DNA from 2 places in the Clostridium sp. CTA-5 genome. Region 1 is predicted to be linked to the other one. Evidence: riboswitches for the same ligand, from Rfam matches in the RefSeq annotation. Region 1 holds a riboswitch; the other holds the start of a gene.
The links. A riboswitch is a leader RNA that binds a small molecule or an ion and turns the genes downstream of it on or off. The one in region 1 is predicted to bind FMN.
Positions count from the first base shown of each region.

Region 1 (8,407 bases):
TACATATAAAATATTATATTTATATATATGATTAAAATATTAATATAAAACAAAAGTTTTAAGAAAACACTATAAAAAGTGCAAAAATATGTTATAATACGAATGTTGAAATAAAAACTAAAAAATATATTCGTGTGGAGGTTTTTAAATGAGAAATTTATATAGCACACCATTAAATTCAAGATATGCATCTAAGGAAATGAGTTTTATTTTTTCAGATGATATGAAATTTACAACATGGAGAAAATTATGGGTAGCTCTTGCTGAATGTGAAAAAGAATTAGGTTTAAACATAACAGACGAACAAATAAAAGAGCTAAAAAGTCATATTAATGATATAAATTATGAAGAAGCTACAAAAAAAGAAAAAGAGGTAAGACATGATGTAATGAGTCATGTATATGCATATGGTCTTCAATGTCCAACTGCGAAAGGGATAATACATCTTGGAGCAACTTCATGTTATGTTGGGGATAATACTGACATAATAATAATGAGAGATGCATTGTTACTAATAAAGAATAAGATAGTAACAGTATTAAACCATTTAAAGAAATTTGCTATTGAATATAAAGATTTACCAACATTAGGTTTTACTCATTATCAACCTGCTCAATTAACTACAGTTGGTAAGAGAGCAACACTTTGGATGCAAGATTTAGTTATGGATGTAGAAAACATAGATTTTGTATTATCTACTTTAAAGCTAAGAGGGGTTAAAGGTACTACTGGAACTCAAGCTAGCTTTATGGAACTTTTTGATGGAGATGAAAAAAAGGTTAAAGCTCTTGATGAAATAGTAGCAAAGAAAATGGGATTTGATAAGAGTTTTGGAGTTACAGGACAAACGTATCCAAGAAAACTAGATTCAATAGTTTTAAATACTTTATCTGAAATAGCTCAAAGTGCATATAAATTTAGTAATGATTTAAGATTACTTCAAAGTATGAAGGAAATGGAAGAACCTTTTGAAAAAAATCAAATTGGATCATCAGCGATGGCATATAAGAGAAATCCTATGAGAAGTGAAAGAATAAGTGCGTTAGCTAGATATGTAATAGTAGATTCATTAAATCCAGCTATTACTGCTGGGACTCAATGGTTTGAAAGAACACTAGATGATTCAGCTAATAAAAGATTATCTGTTGCAGAAGGCTTCTTAGCATTGGATGGTGTTTTAAATCTTTACATAAATATTGCTGAAAATATGGTAGTATATGATAAGGTAATTGCTTCACATGTTTTAAGAGAACTACCATTTATGGCTACTGAAAACATAATGATGGAATCTGTAAAAAGAGGTAGAGATAGACAAGAATTACATGAAAGAATTAGAGTTCATTCAATGGCAGCAGCACAAAGAGTAAAAGGTGAAGGCTTAGATAATGATTTAATTGAAAGAATAATAAATGATGATTCTTTTGGATTAACTAAAGATGAAATATTAGGAATTATAGATCCTAAAAAGTTTATAGGTAGAGCACCAAGTCAAGTAGTTGAATTTATAAATGAGTATATAGATCCTATTATAAAAAATAATGAAGACGCATTGAAAATAAAGAGTGAAATAACAGTTTAAAATAAAATATACATACTATAATTATAGTATGTATATAAGTCTCATAAAGTTTATTCATTAACTAATGAGCTTAGTCAAGAAGTTATATGGAAAATTTATTATATATGATTATAATTAGTTAATATTAATAAGGCATCTTAGATTATTTATAAACTAAGATGCCTTATTTTTGTTAAAGTTATCTAAAGCTAGCAACTGTACTATTCCTATTTTTGTGAATTAGAAATAATGGAGACTATCTTTTTAGATTTAAATTTTTGTTTATAATATCTCTATATTTCTTATTTTAGGATAGATTGTAGGATAACTTAAGCTTAGAGGGTAATTTAGTTTATTATAGCTATGACAGCAATATAAATAATCGCCATTTGAAAGTGTATGTGTAATTATTCCTGAATGAGAGAATCTACCTATCTTAGGAGTATAAAATTGAATTATAGATCCTTTAGTCATAGGAGAGTCATTTTTAATTTCAATTCCTATTTTATTAGATATTAAGTAAGAATAAAGTTCTTCAACTCTAACCCAAGAGTTAGAGTATGGTTTCCAAATTTTTGTGGTTTCAATTCCAGCAAAATTTATTGATTGAGAAACAAAATTAGTACAATCTCCACCAGAGCCTTCAAATAATTTATATTGATCATTAGGGACTAAAGCAAATTTTTCAGCATATTCACATGCTAGTAATGGATTATAGTTAAACTCTTTATTTTCAGAATAAGGAGTTCTATAGAAATTGGTTGTTTCTAAAAATTTTTTATACAATCTGTCTAACACTTTAATTTTTGAACTCCAAATGTTTATTCTATCAGAATTAATCAAACTATCAATTTCAAACAGGTTTTGTTCGAATACATTTTTATATAGATAAGGTTCTTCTTCTTTATTAACAAGAAAAATGATTTTATACTTTTTATTAATTTTTTTTAATATGATAAGATATTCATCAATAGAAACTGATTTAATTCCAGTTGGAAAATTATCAAAAGAAAAAGAGTAGATATAATTAAACTTTATTTTTATTAAGTTTAAATTTTTTTCTATTACTTTATAACTGTATTTAGATTTAATTTTACTAATATTGGAGTTTGTTTTTGATATCCAAAGATGATTAAAAAATTTTTTTAAGTATAAATCGTCAAAAATAGAATCAGTTATATTAAAATTTTTTTTTAAAAGCAAATTAAATTTATCATATGGAGTAGATAATATATGATAAAATTTATGCAAACTTACAAACAACAAATATATCACCACCTATTAAGAATTATATTTGTGCTTTGGTACTTAATAGAACAACTGCTTTTTATTTTATGTTTTAAGTTAGTATTTTATTGTGATATAATTAGCACTTAGATGTATAAATTAATATTTATAATATGCATAAAAAATAAAAATAAATTGATAACATGTATTAACGTGTATAATTTTATATAATATGATATAATTTCAAGAGGATTACATTTTATCTAAAAACATTAAACCTAATGTTTTTAGATAAACAGCAATAAATTATAATATAATTAATTTTACGGTAGTTTGTGGCACTTGCACTATAGTGTAATTAAACTATATAATATAATAAGATTGAAAAACTTAAGTATATAAATTTGATTATATATTTTTGAATTGTTAAGTATAAAAATCAAATTTATTAGAGATTCTTAAAAAGGAGTTATCAGAAGAATGCAAAATTTACCTAACTCAATAGTTGGCAAGTATGAAGAAATTGTAGAAAAGATAAATAAATTTTCTAAAGAACATCTTAATCAAGAATATGAGGATATTTGTATAAAAGCTTTACAAGATTTATGCTTAAATCATGAAGATATATTAAAAAAAGGAAAGGGTTCTTCATGGGCAGCAGGCATTGTACATGCTATCGGAACAATAAACAATCTATTTGATGTTAAAGAAGAGCCATATATTAAAGCACTTGACTTATATAAAGAATTTGGAGTTAGCAGTAGTACAGGCTCAACAAAGTCAAAAGAAGTGAGAACTTTACTGAAGATGTCAAAAGAAAATGAAATTTGGATGATACACTCTGGTAAAAGTGTAGACAGTTCAACAGTAGAAAAAGAATGTAAAGTTACAGAAAAACATGAAGCTGATAAGTCAAAAGAAAAATTGCAAATTAGTGAAGAATTTTTAATAGCTCAAAAGATCATGAGAAGAGCTTGGAGTGAAAAAAATTACAATAAAAAAGTAAAATATGCAAAAGAAGCTTTAAGTATTTGTGAAAATTGTTCAGATGCTTATATAATATTATCAAAGAATAATAATTTAAGTGAAAATGAACAAAAAGAATTACTAGAGAAGGCTGTTAATGCAGGAAAGAATATTTTAGGAATAGATGATTTAAAAAATGCTTCAAGAGAAACTTTTAAAAGAAGAGAAGCTCAACCATTTTTTGGAGCTAAATATACTTTAGCAATTAAGTTATGGAAAATGGGAGAGAGAGATGGGGCAATCAAAAATGCTTTTGAACTTTTAGAATATAATGAAAAAGATAATTTAATGCTTAGAGGAATTTTATCTAGTTGGTTATTAATTGAAAAAAAATATGATGATGCAGAAAAACTTTTCAAAACATATAAGAATGATTATTTAGCAGCAGTTGTATACAGTAATGCACTATTATTATATAAGACAGGACGTATTAAGGAAGCAGAAGATATGCTAAGAAAAGCATATAAGAAAAATTCATTTGTAATACAATATATTATAAAACAAAAGAAACTTCCTAAGGTATTACCTAATATATCAAAATTCGGTAGTGAAGCTGAGGCTATGCATTATATTAAATATAGTTTAGAAGCATGGACTGATTCAGTTGAAACTATTAATTGGGTAAAAGGAATGAATATAAATTTCAAAATAGAAATGAGTAATTAAGTAAATTTTAGAATAATCTTTACATAAATCAAAAAAAGTGATAATATGAAAATATAATTAAATAAATTATCTTCAGGGCAGGGTGAAATTCCCTACCGGCGGTAAAGCCCGCGAGCTATTTTTAGCAGATTCGGTTAGATTCCGAAGCCGACAGTAAAGTCTGGATGAAAGAAGAGAATGATATATCAATCTAATTAAATTATTATTAGGTTTTTAGTTATGTTATTTAGAATGTTTTATTCCCTGAACTTAAAATTTAGAGTTCAGGGTTTTTAATTTATAAAATATTAATTTAAGCATTAGTTTATGTTATATGGAGTAGATTATTTAAAATTATTTTAAATGATGTAATCATTCATTAAATATGTTTGTTTATAGACCTCTGAAGATATTTAAAACTTCAGAGGTCTTTTTGTTTTTTTATAAAATTAGAAAAATTGAAATAGAAAGATAAATTATATCAAAATAGAGTTTAAAAAATTAAATATAGATAAAACTAAATAAGTAATATTAAAGTGGGTGAGAAGATGAATGAAAATTATATGGACTTAGCTATAGATTTAGCTAAAAAAGGTATAGGAAAAGTAAATCCTAATCCGTTAGTTGGTGCTGTGATAGTGAAAAATGGAAAAATAATAGCTCAAGGGTATCATGAATACTATGGAGGGCCACATGCAGAAGTAAATGCAGTTAAAAATTCTACTGAAATACTAGAAGGAAGTACAATTTATGTTACATTAGAGCCTTGTTATCATTATGGAAAAACACCACCGTGTGTTGACTTAATAATTAAAAACAAGTTTCAAAAAGTAGTAATAGGGATGTTAGACCCTAATCCACTAGTAGCAGGAAAAAGTATTGAAAAACTGCAAGAAAACGGTATCGAAGTAGTAGTTGGAATAAGAGAAAAAGAGTGTAAAGAACTTAATGAGATATTTATTAAATATATTACTTCAAAACTTCCTTTTGTAGTTTTAAAAAGTGCTACTTCACTAGATGGAAAAATAGCTACATCTATAGGTGAGTCTAAATGGATTACTTCAGAAGCAGCAAGAAAAGACGGTCATATATTAAGAAAAAAATTATCAGCTATTATGGTTGGAGTAAATACAATTATTAATGATGATCCAAATCTTACATGCAGAATTGATAATGGAAGAAATCCTGTAAGAATCATTTTAGATAGTAAGCTAAGAATTCCTATTAATTCTAAAGTAATAAAAAATAAAGATGCAGTCACCATAGTAGCTACTACTAGGTATGCTGACCAAATAAAGATGCAACAATTATTAAAAGAAGAAATTAAGGTTATTAAGGTAAAAGATAAAAATAAAAAAGTTGATTTAAAAGATCTTATGATTGAACTTGGAAAAATTCAAATAGATTCAATCTTAGTAGAAGGTGGAGGAAAAATTAATTTTTCTTCGTTGCAACAAGGAATAGTGGATAAAGTTAGATTTTATATTGCTCCTAAAATTATAGGAGGAGTAAACAGCAAAGGAAGCATAGGTGGAGAGGGATTTAGGAAATTAAGTGATGCTGTAAATTTAAAGAATTTAACTTATAAAAATATAGGTGATGAGATAGTTATAGAAGGCTATATAAAAAATAGTAATAAAAAATAGTAAATAAAGGGGGATTAAAAGAAATGTTTACTGGAATTATTGAAGAGGTAGGTAGAGTAGAATCACTTAATTTAAATAGTGGTTTTGGATTAATAGAGATTAATGCAAATAAAGTATTAGAAGGAACTAAAATAGGCGATAGTATAGCATCAAATGGAGTATGTCTTACTGTTTTAGAGATGACTAGTTCTTCATTTAAAGCTAATATTATGGGCGAAACTTTAGATAAGAGTACTTTAGGAAATTTAAAAATTGGAGATAAGATTAACCTTGAAAGAGCTATGAAGTTAGAAGATAGGTTTGGAGGGCATATTGTAAGTGGACATATAGATGGTATTGGTAAGATAGTATCAATTGACAAAAAAGAAGATGGTACATGGTTTACAATATCATCATCCAAAAATGTATTGAAGTACATAATATACAAAGGATCCATATCAATAGATGGGATAAGCTTAACAGTAGCTTATGTAGATGATAATACATTTAAAGTATCTGTAATACCACATACATTAGAAAATACAATTTTATGTGATAAAAAGTTAGAATCACTTGTTAACTTAGAGTGTGATGTAGTAGGAAAATATATAGAAAAGTTAATACCTAAAAAAGATGAAGCAGAAAATGTTCAGAGTAAAAGTAATATAACCTTGGAGTTTTTAAGAGAAAATGGGTTTTAAATAAAAAAATATTTTTATGAGGTGAGAAAATTGAAATTTAGTAGTGTAGAAGAATGTATAAAGGACTTTAAAGAAGGCAAGATGGTAATAATTGTTGATGATGAAGGTAGAGAAAACGAAGGTGATTTAGTAATTCCAGCAGAAAAAGCTACAGGAGAAAATATAAATTTTATGATTAAATATGCAAAAGGGCTTTTATGTGCACCAGTAGAGGAGGAGATAGCTATTAAATTAGGATTAAATCCGATGGTAGAAAATAATACAGATAATCATGAAACAGCATTTACAGTATCTGTTGATTATATAGATACAACAACTGGAATTTCAGCATTTGAGAGAGCGCATACAATAAATAAATTAGTAGAAAGTAATAATCCGAATGATTTTAGAAGACCAGGCCACGTATTTCCACTTATTGCGAAAAAAAGAGGGGTACTTGAAAGAATAGGACATACAGAAGCTTCAGTAGATTTATCAAAACTTGCAGGATTTAAAGGAGCAGCTGCAATATGCGAAATAATAAAAGATGATGGAACAATGGCACGAAGAGACGATTTAATTGAATTTTCCAAAGAGCATGATATTAAAATCTTAACTATAGAATCTTTAATAAAATATAGATTAGAGAATGAAAGTATTGTAAAAAAAGAAGTTGAAGCAAATCTTCCAACTAAATTTGGAGATTTTAAAGTAGTAGCATTTAAAGAAAAAGGGACAGAAAAATGTCATTTAGCTTTAATTAAAGGGGACATAACAAAAGAAGAACCAGTACTTGTTAGAGTACATTCAGAATGTTTAACTGGAGATAGTTTAGGATCAAGAAAATGTGATTGTGGAGAACAATATGAGGCTTCTATGAAAATGATAGCTAATGAAGGAAGCGGAATACTTTTATATATGAAGCAAGAAGGAAGAGGAATAGGACTTTTAAATAAATTAAAAGCATATTCACTTCAAGATGAAGGATTAGATACAGTAGACGCAAACTTAGCATTAGGATTTGCACCAGATTTAAGAGATTATAAAGCAAGTTCTGATATGCTAAAGAATTTAGGCGTAAAAAAGATAAGACTGATTACTAATAATCCTGAAAAAATAGAAGGACTTAAAGAAAATGGAATTGATGTTATAGAAAGAGTTCCAGTTGAAATGCCATTAAATAAAAGTGATGAATTTTACTTAAAAACTAAAAAAGAAAGAATGAATCATTTATTAAATATATAAATTTCACTATATTTTTAGTGAACGTTGATATTTTAAAACATAGAAATAAATTAAAAATAATTAAAATTATAATAAATTGGAGGAATGAAAAATGAATACATTTGAAGGAAAATTGGTTGCAGAAGGATTAAAATTTGGAATAATAGTGGGAAGATTTAATGAATTTATAGGAAGTAAACTTTTAGATGGTGCATTAGATGGTCTTAAAAGACATGGAGTTAATGAAGAAGATATAGATATAGCTTGGGTACCAGGCGCATTTGAAATTCCATTAATAGCTAAAAAGATGGCGAAGAATCCTAAATATGATGGAGTAATATGTTTAGGTGCAGTAATAAAAGGATCTACATCACATTATGATTATGTTTGTGCGGAAGTATCAAAAGGTATAGCTAGTATTT
Region 1 is NZ_BAAAAT010000005.1:318,925-327,331, forward strand. Features, by position in the region: gene purB (adenylosuccinate lyase) at 149-1,579, shown strand; gene ACYUET_RS12155 (amidase domain-containing protein) at 1,841-2,824, opposite strand; gene ACYUET_RS12160 (DUF6398 domain-containing protein) at 3,266-4,477, shown strand; FMN riboswitch at 4,542-4,657, shown strand; gene ribD (bifunctional diaminohydroxyphosphoribosylaminopyrimidine deaminase/5-amino-6-(5-phosphoribosylamino)uracil reductase RibD) at 5,005-6,102, shown strand; gene ACYUET_RS12170 (riboflavin synthase) at 6,126-6,782, shown strand; gene ACYUET_RS12175 (bifunctional 3,4-dihydroxy-2-butanone-4-phosphate synthase/GTP cyclohydrolase II) at 6,813-8,006, shown strand; gene ribH (6,7-dimethyl-8-ribityllumazine synthase) at 8,098-8,407, shown strand, end outside.

Region 2 (8,407 bases), on a different contig from region 1:
TAGCTCTATAAGCCGTTTTACAAGGTAGCTTGTCTTTTAAAATAAAAAAAGCCGTAGCACAACGTGCTACGACAATTCTGGCAGGGGCACTAGGATTTGAACCCAGAACCAATGGTTTTGGAGACCACTACTCTACCGTTGAGCCATACCCCTTTAAAGACAATAATTATTATATAACATAATTATTAAAAAATCAACTGTTTTCTACAATTAAATCTGTTAATACTTCTACATTATATAAAATTAAGTCATCAAAAGACATATTCCCATCATATTTCCATAAATTCACTACTGCATATTTAGATAAATCCATACTTGTTTGTTCTGTACCATCTTTTAATATAACAAGTTTATTTTTATCCAAATTATTAATTTTTACGAATTCAGATATTTCATGATTATCAAGTTTTAATACATTTAACCCTAAATCTTTAGTTAAATAATCAAAATTATTATTCAATGTTAAAAATGTATAGCTCTTTAAACTTTCTATTTTTTTCGAATAAACTTCTAGTCTATCATTTAATTCTTTTATTGCATTATTATAATTTTCTTCATAATATTCTCTATTTTCTGGGTCTCTATCTTGAATTGCAGCTTTAACATTATATAATGCTATTTTATAAGTTTCTATCCCTTCAAAATAATAAGGATTTTCCTTAGATGATCCATTTACATCATAATTTAAAAGTCTCATTCCTCTAGATAGATTTATTATTCCAATATTACCTTTTTCAAGTTCACCAATAAAACTATTTGCCCACGGTTCAAAAGTTGTACCTGTATATATAAACAGGTCCATATTAGAAACATTTTCAATAACGTCTTTAGTATATTTAAAATCTTTAATATTCTTCTCATCTGCAAACATATATTGTACATTATGTTTATCTTTCACAATCTTTTTTACCATTTGATATTGTGGTTTATTAACTGTCATTATATTTAAATATCTATCTCTCAAATTCTTTGGATTATTTTCAGTATTCGCTAACAACGGATTAGAAAATAAACCTATTCCTAATGAAAAAGCAATTGTTATCACAACCATAACAAATGTTATCTTTTTCAAATTATTCACCTCCGAAAATTTCTTAAATTCTCTTTATTTTAATGTATATATTCTAAATTATAAAAAACTTGTTACCTATTATATTTATATTAACGAACAAACTTTATTGAAATTTATATAATTATTAAAAAATTAATATAATTTTTAGTTATTATACTAAAATATAATAATACATTACATATTCTATTATATCAATTAATAAAAAAAAGTGTATACAAATTTGTTACAATTTTATAGTATAATTCTTTTATGATTACAATAATAAAATTTTGTTTACAATTTAAAGTATAAATTTACATTAATTTTGTTTTTGTTTTATTATAAATCTTGGTTATACCTTTGCTTTTATAAAAAAATTTGGATAAAATAAAAAGATGGTATTAATTATATGTTTTTATATACTCACTTAGAAAGGAGTAAGTAATTAAATGGAATTTAATGTTTATAGTATAGATGATACTACTAAATTAGGGACAAAAATAGGTAAATTAGTGAATGCTGGTGATATAATTTGTTTGACTGGAGATCTAGGTACTGGTAAAACACATATTACAAAGGGTATAGCACTTGGATTAGATATAAAGGAAGATATTACAAGTCCAACCTTTACAATTGTAAATGAATATGAAGATGGTAGATTAAAATTAAATCATTTTGACGTTTATAGAGTAAATGATCCTGATGAAATTTATGCAATTGGATTTGATGATTATATTTTTTCTGAAAGTGTTTCTATTATTGAATGGGCAAATTACATTGAAGAAATTCTACCAGACGATTTTTTACATATAAATATAGAAAAAGATTTAAATAAAGGTGATGATTACAGAAAAATAACGTTAACACCTTATGGTAAAAGATATGAATATATTAAGGAGTTGGAATTATGATTATATTAAGTGTGGACTCATCTTCAAAAGTTGCTACTGCTGCTTTAATGGATGAAGATAAACTATTAGGAGAAATTACATTAAATGATAAAAAAGAACATTCTGTTGTATTGATGACTATAATTCAAGATTTATTAAAAAGCAACAATCTAGATATTGACGATATTGATGGTTTTGTGGTTTCTAAAGGCCCTGGATCTTTTACTGGATTAAGAATAGGAATGGCTACTATTAAAGGTTTAAGTTTTGGAAGTAATAAACCTTATGTTAGTATATCTAGCTTAGATGCACTTGCATTTAGTGTAGCCTCATTTGATGGAATTATCTGTCCTATAATGGATGCACTAAGAAATAATGTATATACTGCATTATATAAAACTTGTAATGGTGAATTAGAAAAAATAATGGATTATTCAGCTATTGATATTAATGAATTAGTTGATATGCTTAATTCTAAAGGAGAAAAAGTTATGTTTATTGGAGATGGAGTACCAAATAACAAAGAATACTTATTAGAAAATTGTTTAAATTGTAATTTTCCATCAAATCATTTAAATATAATAAGAGCTTCTTCTTTAGGAGAATTAGGAATAAAAATGCTAAAAAACGGTAACTACGATGATCCTAATTCTGCTCCATTTTATCTAAAAAAACCACAAGCTGAAAGAGAATATGAGCAAAGGATGAAACTAAGTAATGCAATTACAAACTAGTTTATTAAATGAAGAGGATATTGATGAAGTATTAGAAATTAGTTCTTTAAGTTTTTCAGTTTGTTGGAGTAAAAAATCTTATTTAGACGAATTATCTAATCCTTTAGCTACTTATATTGTTGCAAAAATTGATAACAAAGTTGTAGGTTTTGCTGGTGCCTGGCTAATACTTGATGAAGCACATATAACTAATATTGCAGTTCATCCTGATTATAGAAAACAAAAGGTCGGTTCTGAATTATTGAAAGCTTTAATTGATTATACTAAAAATAAAGGATGTAAATCATATACTTTAGAAGTACGTGCAGGAAATATTATTGCTCAAAACTTATATCATAAATTCGGTTTTAGAGAAAATGGTATAAGAAAAAATTACTATGAAGATAATAAAGAAGACGCTATAATAATGTGGCGTATAGATAAAAAACAGTAAGAATTTTTTAATCCTTACTGTTTTTCTATATATATGTTCTAATTAAGTTAATACATTTATAATCTTTTATATAATTTTTATAGAAAATTGTATCTTTAATTAATAATATCTAGTTAGAAGCATATATATCATAAATTTTTCTATATAAGTTCCTCACTATAGTTGGTGGTAGTACTATTTATAAATATTCTAAGATTTATATTAATAAACAAACTTTATTGGAACTTATATATTATTGTATTATTGTTTTCTTATTATTTTTTTGACTTCCAAAATTAGAATCAACTTTAAAAATAGAAACTGATACTTTTTTATATAAAATATATGTTAATACTGAAACTAAAATTGATTTTATTCCATTAAAAGGTAGTAATCCCCAGGTAACATATTTTAACAATTCAGCACTTTCTAAATTCATTCCATATGCTGGTAATAATAGGTATACATTAGCTAATATTCCTACTATTTCAATACAAACTCCACCTAAAATCATCCCTAATATGGCAGTTTTTTTACTTTTATTTCTATTGTACACTATACCCGCTGGTAATATTAATGATGCTCCTATTAAAAAGTTTGCAAGTTCTCCTACAAAACTGCTCTGACTTCCCTTTATTAATAATATCAATATATTCTTTATAAATTCTATTAGTACTCCTACTAATGGTCCAAATCCAAAGGCTCCAAGCAATGCTGGTACATCACTTAAATCTATTTTAAGCCATGGGAAAATTGGAATTACTGGAAATTCAAAATACATAAGTATAAGTGCTATTGCTGATAATAAAGAAATTTTAATTAATTTGTTTGTGCTTTTATTCATTTTTTGCCTCCCAAAAGATTATCTCCTCGGTGTAGCTTATTAGGTTTTTGATTTTAATATCTTATTAGCTTTATATGCTTTCTTTTTTATTCTTTAGATAATCTCTCTACATTTTTAAACTAATTTTAATATAGCTTATCCACAAATTTGACTATATAGTTTTCTAAATAATAAAAAAATCACTAAGCGACTGTGGAGCGTCGATTTTTTTTAGCCATGCACCCTTTCCAAACGTAGTGCAGGAATAATGGTGCGGCATATGATTATTTTTTATTCTTTAGTTGGTACTTATAATACCTATAAGACAAGATATTCTAGAGGTTATCCACAGATTTTAAAGTATATAATTTCCTAAAGAATAAAAAAAACCTGATGTAAAACACATCAGGGCATATACTAAAAAAATAAGAAAAAAATCTTAATTCCTAATAGGTTACCTTCTTTCATCCAGACTATACTGTTGGCTTCGGAATTACACCGAATCTGCTTAAACTAAGCTCGCGGGCTGTACCGCCAGTAGGGATTTTCACCCTGCCCTGAAGATATATTTTTAATTTTCATTACATTTTTATTATATAACTTTGTTATTATTTTGACAATACTTATATATTAATTAAAATTTTCTCATTTAAATGTAAGCTATCTTTTAAATGAATGTTTATACTACAATATCAACACTACTTTGAAAACATAGCGTAATTCTAAAATAATAACTTATTTTTATTATTCAGTTATATTTACCATCCATTTCTTAGAATACATTAATTTAAGTCCAATTATTAATCTTGCAAGCTCCTCACTTGATAATAGTAAGTAAACCCATTGTATAGGCAATTTAAAAACAAATGCTGCTATAAATCCCATTGGGACCCCGATTCCCCAAGTTCCAAACATATCTAAATATAAGGTATATTTAGTTTGTCCACCACTTCTTAAAATTCCTCCTCCAATAATCATATTTGAAACTTTAACCCATAATACTATTGCAAACATTATTAAAAGTTTAATTGTATAATCCTTCAGATCATCAGATATATTAAATATAACCACATATAATTTAGATGATATTACTAATAAAATTCCAAAAATCATTGAACCAACAAAACCTAGCTTAACAAATTTTTTCGAATATTTAAAAGCCTGTTCATTCTCATTCTTACCTAATTTATTTCCTACCATAATTCCTGCTGCAACACTAACCCCTGAGAAAAAACCTATACTTAAATTTTGTATTGGATATGTTAATGTCATTGCAGCAACTTCCGATGTACCCATTCTTCCATATACAATAGAATACATTGTTTCGCCTACTGCCCATAAAAATTCATTTATTAAGATTGGAGTACTTATAACCATTATTTTTTTTATAAATTCAACTGATAAATCAGATATTTGTTTTAATTTAAATGCTCCTGGATACTTTTTAACATACACATATATAATAATTATTAATATTTCTATAGTTCTAGTTATAGTTGTAGCATAAGCAGTTCCTTGTACTCCCATTTTATTAAATCCTAATTTACCAAATATAAAGATATAGTTTAGAAAAGTATTCATTACTATTCCAAATATTCCTGCAAACATTGGTAATTTAACATGTTCTGTACTTCTTAAAACTGATGAATACATAGTAATTAAAAGTATTGGTATATATCCAACTGCAGTAATCCTAAGATAGTCACTTCCTAGTTCTATTATTTGTATATCTTTTGTATAACAAGCTAGAACTTGATGTGAAAAAAATAATGAAAATATTGAAAATATTAATGTTATAGCAAGTCCAACAAATAAATTTCCTCCAAATGAACGTGCTATATTCTCCTTATCTTTTTTACCCCAAAATTGAGATACCATAATAGAAGTTGCTCCACCAATAGCATTTAAAGTTATTATAAAGATATTAGGAAATCTAGAGCCTAAACCTACAGCTGCGATTGCATTTTCTCCAAGTTGTCCAACCATAATTTGATCGATAATACTCAAAGAAGCTTGAAATAAACTTTGAATAGAAACTGGTATTGCGATTGCTAGCATAGCACTTAAGTATGTATTATTATTAAATATTTTCTTGACCATTTTTTACCCTTCTTCCCCTTTTGTAATAATAGTAGTACTACATGTACTACTATTATATAGTAAAACTTTCATCTTAATATGTCAATATTTTGAAGTAATTTTTTTATAAATTTATCTTATAAAAATTATAAAAGCTGTCTTAAAAACATAAAAATGTTTTTAAGACAGCCATTATTTAAAATGCTAACTTAATTATATTTCATTGCTTAAGATATTTTTATCTTTCTTTTCTTTATAAACTAAAAATATTCCTAAGCATACAAGTATTAATGCTATTAATATTTTGATATCAAATATATTTTCTCCAAGGAATATTGCAGATAATAATGCTCCAAATACAGGCACTAAAAAATTGAAAACTGATATTACTCCAACCTTATTGTATTTTAATAATTGTGTCCAAACAGCAAATGATACTGATGATAATAAAGCCATATATACCAATAATACTGTAGAATTAAAAGTAAATCCTGTTAAGCTTCCACCTAAAATATATCCTAAAATTATTAATATAACTCCACCTATAAATAATTGATAACCTGTAACTATAGACGCATCCTTATTTTGCGTAATTTTTTTCCCATATATTGCAGAAGCTGCAAAAATAATTGCTGCAATCATCATAAAACCTTCACCCTTAAATGTGAAAGAATTTCCTGCAACTGATTGTCCATTTAAATTGACAATAACTACTCCGAGAAATCCTATAATACAACCTGATATTTTATTAAAATTCAGTTTATCATTTTTATAAATAAAATGTGCTAAAATAATACTCACAAAAGTACCTGTTCCATTAATTATAGAACCTCTAACGCCTGTAGTATACGATAAGCCTACATAAAAAAATATATATTGAAGTGCTGTTTGCATTGAACCAAGTAAAGTTATTTCTCCAAATTGTTTTATAGAAAAATCAAATATGCTTTTCTTTTTCACTATTTCTAATAATAAAACTAATATTCCTGCTAATGCAAATCTATATCCAGCAAATATAAGTTTAGATTCTATATCATTTGAATTTATATTAAATAGTGAATATCCAGCTTTTATCGCAGGATAAGCACTTCCCCATAGTATGCAACATAGTGTTGCTAACAATACAATGTTTCTTCTGTCCGTATAAAATGTGTTTTTCTTCATTTAATCCTCCATTTCTAATATATGAATGCAAAATATTATAGCCATTATATTATACGCCTTAACATTATAAATTTGAAATATTTTATTCTATAATTGTTGATAAAAAAGAAATGGAATTTTTAGTTAAAATATGTGTGGAATGTATAAAAGAGATTTTAGAATAATATTATTTTCTAATATAAAAATATAATATATAATCAACTTTAATTTATTATTATTTGTTTAAATTTATGTTATTCTATAGTAAACTTTGATTATAAACAATATTTAAAAAGGGAGATAAAATCATGATTATAAACGAAATTATAAAACCAAATTTTCATACTGTTAATATAAATGATTCTATAGATAATGTATTAACTTCTATGGATAATCTTAATATTAATGGTATGCCAGTTGTGGACGATAACTCAAAACTAGTAGGTATGGTGGTTAAAGCTGATATATATAGATTTATGGTTCAACCTGGACACTACTCTAGTTGTCCTGTTGAATGGGTTATGTCTAAATCAGTAATTATTGCACAAGCAAATGAAGATTTAATAACTGTAGCTAACCGTTTAAGAAAAAATGAGATTATTGCAATGCCTGTTCTTCAAGATGAAAAACTTGTTGGCATTATTACTATTGAAGATTTATTAGACTATTTTTTAACTAATAATAACTAATATAATAAAGGGGCATCTCGAAAGCAATATACTATATCTCGAGACACCCCTTTTTCTATCTTTATATAATTAAAATTAATAGTTTTTAGTTCTATATTTATTTATCTAATGATTCATCAATATCTTTCATAGTTAAAGATATTCTCTTTCTCTTTTCGTCAACTTCTATAATAGCTACCTTTACTATGTCACCAACTTTTACTATATCTAATGGATGCTTTACAAATCTATTTGCCATTTGGCTCTTATGAACTAATCCGTCTTGATGAACTCCGATATCTACAAATGCTCCAAAATCAGATACATTTCTAACTGTACCAGCTAAGACCATTCCAGGCTTTAAATCTTTAATCTCTATTATACCTGTTTTAAGTATTGGTTTTGGCATTTCTTCTCTAGGGTCTCTTCCTGGTTTCTTTAATTCTTTAATTATATCTTTTAATGTAAGCTCTCCAACTTCTAAGGTATCACTTAAATTTTTTAACCCTTTAGCTTCAGCTCTTTCTTCAATATCTGTTAAATTGTTATTTTTTAAATCTTTCTTATCATATCCTAATAATTCTATTAATTTCTTAGCTATATCGTA
Region 2 is NZ_BAAAAT010000011.1:90,310-98,716, reverse strand. Features, by position in the region: tRNA gene ACYUET_RS16370 (tRNA-Trp) at 79-153, opposite strand; gene ACYUET_RS16365 (metal ABC transporter substrate-binding protein) at 194-1,072, opposite strand; gene tsaE (tRNA (adenosine(37)-N6)-threonylcarbamoyltransferase complex ATPase subunit type 1 TsaE) at 1,501-1,962, shown strand; gene tsaB (tRNA (adenosine(37)-N6)-threonylcarbamoyltransferase complex dimerization subunit type 1 TsaB) at 1,959-2,675, shown strand; gene rimI (ribosomal protein S18-alanine N-acetyltransferase) at 2,659-3,108, shown strand; gene ACYUET_RS16345 (ECF transporter S component) at 3,341-3,931, opposite strand; FMN riboswitch at 4,363-4,479, opposite strand; gene ACYUET_RS16340 (MATE family efflux transporter) at 4,655-6,010, opposite strand; gene ACYUET_RS16335 (DMT family transporter) at 6,203-7,153, opposite strand; gene ACYUET_RS16330 (CBS domain-containing protein) at 7,441-7,821, shown strand; gene ACYUET_RS16325 (Tex family protein) at 7,919-8,407, opposite strand, start outside.
Region 2: another riboswitch for FMN. It lies ahead of ACYUET_RS16345 (ECF transporter S component); the one in region 1 lies ahead of ribD (bifunctional diaminohydroxyphosphoribosylaminopyrimidine deaminase/5-amino-6-(5-phosphoribosylamino)uracil reductase RibD).